Regions from separate parts of the Hydrogenophaga sp. GW823-FHT04C09 genome, predicted to be linked through region 1. Evidence: predicted binding sites of a transcription regulator. Region 1 holds the regulator's gene; the other holds the start of a gene.

Region 1 (3,361 bases):
GATGCAAGTGCTGACCCGCGTTCATACCGACAAGTACAACGACTTCGGCGGGCAGCTGGCCGCGTTCGATCCGGTGTCCAACCTCCGGGTGGGGGCGCGCGTGCTGCAGGACGCGGTCAAGCGCGCCGGCTCGGTCGAGGGTGGTTTGCGCCTGTACGTCGGTGCGGTGACCACGGACGGCAACTGGTACATCGACAAGGTGATGGCCGAGCACATGCGGATCCAGAGCGTGGCGCTGGGCAAGCCGATGCAGCGCTATGTGCCACAAGCGCGCCCGACCACGGTGGTGGCGCCCGTCACGCCGGCCCCGGTGGCCGCCCCGGCAGCCGAAATCGAGGCCGAGGGCCCGGCCGCGCCGAACGCACTCCCCCCTGGCGCGCCGCTCACCCGTTCCTGACCTCGCCAACCGGCCTCTCGGCCTCGGCTAAACTAGCCGGGTACGCAACTGGCGATAGGCGCGCACCCCGACACATCTGCGTCGGCGGCTGCCGCTGACGTGGCCCCCCTGCCCGATCTGTGATCGTCTTCAGGGACAACCACTGGGAAGCGTACCGCCCGGCCTCAAGGGGTTCGGGTGTTCAGCCGTTCGCCTGGGCAGCCCTTGTCACCGCGCAAGGTTCCACGTCTTGAAGGACTGCCATGTACGACCGCAACATCCTCATCCAGCAAACCGACCCCGAGCTGTTTGCCGCCATCCAGGCCGAGAACGCCCGCCAGGAACACCACATCGAGCTGATCGCCAGCGAGAACTACGCCTCGCCGGCCGTGATGGCCGCACAAGGCACGCAACTCACGAACAAGTATGCCGAAGGCTATCCCGGCAAGCGCTATTACGGCGGCTGCGAGTACGTGGACGTGGCCGAGCAGCTCGCAATCGACCGCGTCAAGCAGCTCTTCGGCGCCGAAGCCGCCAACGTGCAGCCGCACTGCGGCGCCTCCGCCAACGAAGCCGTCTTTCTGGCCTTCCTCAAGCCCGGCGACACCATCATGGGCATGAGCCTGGCCGAAGGCGGCCACCTCACCCACGGCATGGCGCTCAACATGAGCGGCAAATGGTTCAACGTGGTCTCCTACGGTCTCAACGACAAGGAAGAGATCGACTACGACGCCATGGAGCGCAAGGCACACGAGACCAAGCCCAAGCTGATCATCGCGGGCGCCTCGGCCTACAGCCTGCGCATCGACTTCGAGCGCTTCGCCAAGGTGGCCAGGGACGTCGGCGCCATCTTCATGGTGGACATGGCCCACTACGCCGGCCTGATCGCCGCGGGTGTCTACCCCAACCCGGTTCCCCACGCCGATGTGGTGACCTCCACCACCCACAAGAGCCTGCGCGGCCCGCGCGGCGGCATCATCCTGATGAAGGCCCAACACGAAAAGGCCCTCAACAGCGCGATCTTCCCGGGCCTGCAGGGTGGCCCGCTGATGCACGTCATCGCGGCCAAGGCCGTTGCTTTCAAGGAAGCGCTTTCACCCGATTTCACCGCCTACCAGCAACAAGTGCTGACAAATGCCAGCATCGTCGCCGAAACACTGACCTCGCGTGGCCTGCGCATCGTCAGCGGCCGCACCGAGAGCCACGTGATGCTGGTCGATCTGCGCGCCAAGGGCATCACCGGCAAGGAAGCCGAAGCGGTGCTGGGCAGCGCGCACATGACGATCAACAAGAACGCCATCCCCAACGACCCGGAAAAGCCCATGGTCACCAGCGGCGTGCGCATTGGCACGCCGGCGATGACCACCCGGGGCTTCAAGGACGACGAAGCGCGACTGACCGCCAACCTGATTGCCGACGTGCTCGACAATCCACGCGACCCGGCCAACATCGACGCCGTGCGCGCCAAGGTCAACGCCCTGACCGCCCGCTTCCCGGTCTACAAGTGATGTTCTCAGGCCGTACAACGGGAGTGCCCTCCGCATGAAATGCCCGTTCTGCGGCCATCTTGAAACCCAGGTGGTCGAAACCCGCGTCTCGGAAGACGCGGATTTCATCCGACGCCGCCGCCAGTGTGGCCACTGCGAGAAGCGGTTCACCACCTACGAACGGCCGGAAGTGAGCTTCCCGGCCGTCGTCAAGAAGGACGGCCGCCGGGTGGACTACGTGCCGGCCAAGTTGCGGGCCTCGTTCGCGCTGGCCCTGCGCAAGCGGCCGGTCAGCACCGAACAGGTCGACGCGGCCATCGAGCGCATCGAGGAAAAGCTGCTGAACCTGGGTGCCCGCGAAGTGCCCGCCGCCCGACTGGGCGAGATGGTGATGCGGGAACTGAAGAAGCTCGACAAGGTGGCTTACATCCGGTTCGCCAGCGTGTACCGGAGCTTCGAGGACATCGACGAATTCAGGGCCTTGGTGGACGAAGTCCGGCGCTGAAAGTGCCCGACCTCACGGGGCAGAAATACCCCCGTTCCGCCCGTCGGACCATTCACTAGCCCGGTCGGCCCAGCCCGGACTCTGCGACTTCCATCGATAGAGTAAGCATATGTACATTGCTGCGGCGCCCCAGAGAGCCACGCCTGCCCCCCTGCGGGCGGAAGGCGGCTTCACGATCATCGAGCTGATGGTCGTGGTCGCGCTCATCGCCATTCTGGCGGGCCTTGCTGCACCCAGCTTCACCGACCTGTTTCGCCGATTCCGGGTGGACTCGGTGCGAGAAACATTCACCTCTTCCGTGACACTGGCCCGGGAAGAGGCGATCCGGCTGGGTACGCCCGTGGTCATCCGGCGCATCACGGGCTGTGGCCTGGCCCTCGCGGACAACCAGGACTGGAGCTGCGGCTGGCGCGTGTTCGCGGATCTCGACGGCAACAACGCCATGAACGCAGCGGAAACCCCCACCCAGGAGGTGTCCTTGACGCCCGCCGTCACGGTCCGAAAAGGCAACAACACCAACCCCGAATTCATCGTGATCAACCGGTTTGGTCAGGTCACGCAGGTGGATCAGCGGTTCGAGGTTTTCCCGACGGGCATGGCGGCGGCCAATGGCCAGTTGATCTGCTTCACGGCGGGCACCCGCTTGCGCACGGTCAAGAACGCTTCCGCCTGCCCCTGACGACGGCCGAACCATGCAATTCGCACGATGAACAACAAGGCATCCTCCCAACGCGGCGTCAGCTTGATCGAAGCCCTGGTCGCCCTTCTGGTGCTCGCCCTCGGCATCATGGGCATGGCGGGCATCCAGACCCGAACGCTGGTCGAGTCCCGCACCACGAACTCCCGCGCCCTCGCTCTGCAGATGGCGGACGATCTGCTGGATCGCATGCAGGCCAACTCAGCCCTCCGGATCAATCCCCCCGCCGTCAGCCCCTATCTGGCGGCATGGGGGGCACTCGCGGCTGCGCCGGTTAACTGCTTCACCACCGGCTG
Region 2 (3,361 bases), on a different contig from region 1:
AGTAGGCGTAGTAGCAGACGGCTTCCATCGAGCGGTCGGCGAAGTCCACCGCTTCGTTGGAGGCGTAGGGAATGCGCAGTTCGTACAGCGCATCCTGGAAGCCCATGACGCCCAGGCCCACCGGGCGGTGGCGCATGTTGGAGTCGCGCGCCTTCTTCACCGCGTAGTAGTTGATGTCGATCACGTTGTCGAGCATGCGCATGGCGGTCTTGATGGTCGCCTGCAGCTTGGCGTGGTCCAGCACCTTGGCGCCGTCGTCACCGCGCTTGACGTGGTTGAGCAGGTTGACCGAACCGAGGTTGCACACGGCGGTTTCGGTGTCGCTGGTGTTGAGCGTGATCTCGGTGCACAGGTTGGAGCTGTGGACCACGCCGGCGTGCTGCTGCGGGCTGCGCACGTTGCAGGCGTCCTTGAAGGTGATCCAGGGGTGGCCGGTCTCGAACAGCATCGAGAGCATCTTGCGCCACAGGTCGCTGGCGGGCACTTTGCGGTACGGCTTGATTTCGCCGCGCGCGGCCTTCTCTTCATAGGCCAGGTAGGCTTTTTCGAAGTCGGCGCCGAACAGGTCGTGCAGGTCGGGCACGCTGTTGGGCGAGAACAGGCTCCATTCGCCCTTTTCCATCACGCGCTTCATGAACAGGTCGGGAATCCAGTTCGCCGTGTTCATGTCGTGCGTGCGGCGGCGGTCGTCACCGGTGTTCTTGCGCAGCTCCAGGAATTCCTCGATGTCCAGGTGCCAGGTTTCCAGGTAGGTGCAGACCGCGCCCTTGCGCTTGCCGCCCTGGTTGACGGCCACGGCGGTGTCGTTCACCACCTTGAGGAAGGGCACGACGCCTTGCGATTCGCCGTTGGTGCCCTTGATGTGGGAGCCCAGGGCGCGCACGCGCGTCCAGTCGTTGCCCAGGCCGCCGGCGAATTTGGAGAGCAGCGCGTTTTCCTTGATCGACTCGTAGATGCCGTCGAGGTCGTCGGGCACGGTGGTCAGGTAGCAGCTGGAGAGCTGCGAGCGCAGCGTGCCGCTGTTGAACAGCGTGGGCGTGGACGACATGAAGTCGAACGAGGACAGCACCTCGTAGAACTCGATGGCGCGGGCTTCGCGGTCGATCTCGTTGAGCGACAGGCCCATGGCCACGCGCATGAAGAAGGACTGTGGCAGCTCGATGCGCGTCTTGCGCACGTGCAGGAAGTAGCGGTCGTACAGCGTCTGCAGGCCGAGGTAGTCGAACTGCAGGTCGCGCTCGGGCTTGAGCGCGGCGCCCAGGCGGGCCAGGTCGAACTGCAGCAGTTTTTCGTCGAGCAGGTCGTTGTCCACGCCCTTCTTGATGAAGAGCGGGAAGTTCTCGGCGTAGCGCGCACCCATTTCGGCGGCGGGCACTTCCTCGCCCATCACTTCCTTGACGATGGTGTGCAGCAGCAGGCGGGCAGTGGCGTAGGTGTAGTCGGGATCTTTTTCGATCAGCGTGCGCGCGGCCAGGATGGAGGCCTTGTAGACCTCTTCCATGGGCACGCCGTCGTACAGGTTGCGCTTGGTCTCGGCGACGATGGGGTCGGCCTTGACGTCCTTGCCCAGGCCGCTGCAGGCGGCGGCGATCAGGCCTTGCAGGCGCTGCAGGTCCAGCGGCACGCGCTCGCCGCCGTCGAGCACGTGCAGCACGGGCTCGGCCGGGTGCGCCACTTCGGCCAGGTGCGCGCGCTCCTGCGTGCGGCGTTCGCGGTAGAGCACGTAGGCGCGGGCGACTTCGTGGTGGCCACTGCGCATCAGGCCGAGTTCGACCTGGTCCTGCACGTCTTCAATGTGGAAGGTGCCGCCACCCGGGCGCGAGCGCATCAGGGCGCGGGCCACGTTCTGCGTCAGCTCGTCCACCGTCTCGCGCACACTGGCCGATGCGGCGCCCTGGGTGCCGTGCACCGCCAGGAAGGCCTTCATCATGGCGACGGCGATCTTGCTGGGCTCGAACGGCACGACGGCGCCGTTGCGGCGGATGATCTGGTAGTTGGCGAAAACCGAGCTGCTCGCGGCCAGCGAAGCCGCGGCCGGGGTACCGGCGGTGGGCTTCAGCGAGGCGGGGGACGGGGTGGTGATGGGAGAAGCGGTCAGCATGGGTTCCTCTTTCATTTGTTGTTGGGTGAACTGCATCGGGGGCGCGGTGTCCGATGGCAGGTTGGTGGCTTGGGTGCCGGTATCAACGCAGGCCGCAGGGGGTGGACGCGGTCGTCTGAAGGGCATTGTTCAGGCGACGGCCATACTGGGCGGGGTAGGGTTCGGGACTCACAAGGCAACACTATATCTGGTGTGCATGTCCCGTTCAAGCCACTACGGGTAGTGTTTACGAGAAAAAGCGGTCGTTAGACGCGGCGCATTTTTCGTCAGACAAAAAATGCTGGTTCACATCCTCGCGCCCTGTGCGAATGATCGCTGGCGATTGGGCGGTTTGCTTGAATCCCGGTGGGCAACACCAATGCCGGCGGGGGCTTTGGCGCGATTTGTCTTGGCTGGCCGCGCCGTTGCACGGCCGGTGAGAACGGGGCGTTTTTGGCGTGGTCCTGGCTCAGTCGCCAGCGACGCTGTGACCGAGTGTGTCTTGTGGGAAACACGCTTCGGGCCAGTGAAGGTCGGCGCGCAGGCGCGACCAGTCGAAACCCGGTCCGGGGTCCTGCTTGCGTCCCGGCGCGATGTGCTCATGGCCCGCCACATGGCGCACCGGATAACGTTGCACCAGTCGGGTGCACAGCCGCGCCAGGGCGGTGTACTGCGCGGCCTCGAAACGTTCGCCCTCCAGCCCCTCGAGTTCGATGCCGATGGAATCGTCGTTGCAGTTGTCGCGCCCGCGCCAGCACGATGCGCCCGCGTGCCATGCGCGCGCATCGGCATCGACAAACTGCACCACTTCGCCGTCGCGGCGCACGAAGAAATGCGACGACACCTCCATGCCCCGGATCTGCTCGAAGTAGGGGTGGGCGCTCCAGTCCAGCTGGTTGGTGAAGAGCTGTTCCACCTCCGGGCCGCCGTACACGCCCGGGGGCAGGCTGATGGAGTGGATGACGATCAGGTCGATCTGTGCACCGTCGGGACGCGGGCCGAAGTTGGGCGAAGGGTTGTGGCGCGCCGTGCGCAGCCAGCCGCCCTGCCAGGGATCATCGCGCTCGGCGGAATCAGGTCGTGGTGGTGTCGTCATCGTCCGACGGCATGGCGATGCCCAGCCGCTGGATGCGGTAGCGCATCTGGCGCAGGTTCAGGCCCAGGCGGGCCGCGGCCGCGGTGCGGTTGAAGTCGCATTCGCGCAGCGCCTTGAGCAGCACCTGGCGCTCCTGTTCGTCCAGGTAGGTCTGCAGGTCGGCGGGAATCTCTTCGGGCGGGCGG

Evidence for each region. Region 1 encodes NrdR, which represses ribonucleotide reductase genes. Its sites were predicted from a motif close to CACNANATNTNGTG; they were not measured.
Region 2: a site for NrdR is predicted at 2,281-2,294, ahead of AC1Q9M_RS13550 (ribonucleoside-diphosphate reductase subunit alpha). Genes of this name have one in related genera too.

What each region holds. Positions count from the first base shown of each region.
Region 1 covers NZ_JBXAIO010000001.1:646,325-649,685, forward strand. Annotated here, with positions in the region: gene AC1Q9M_RS02945 (transglycosylase SLT domain-containing protein) at 1-397, shown strand, start outside; gene glyA (serine hydroxymethyltransferase) at 640-1,884, shown strand; gene nrdR (transcriptional regulator NrdR) at 1,919-2,368, shown strand; gene AC1Q9M_RS02960 (GspH/FimT family pseudopilin) at 2,478-3,047, shown strand; gene pilV (type IV pilus modification protein PilV) at 3,075-3,361, shown strand, end outside.
Region 2 covers NZ_JBXAIO010000004.1:266,977-270,337, forward strand. Annotated here, with positions in the region: gene AC1Q9M_RS13550 (ribonucleoside-diphosphate reductase subunit alpha) at 1-2,101, opposite strand, end outside; gene ampD (1,6-anhydro-N-acetylmuramyl-L-alanine amidase AmpD) at 2,550-3,176, opposite strand; gene AC1Q9M_RS13560 (sigma-54-dependent transcriptional regulator) at 3,154-3,361, opposite strand, start outside.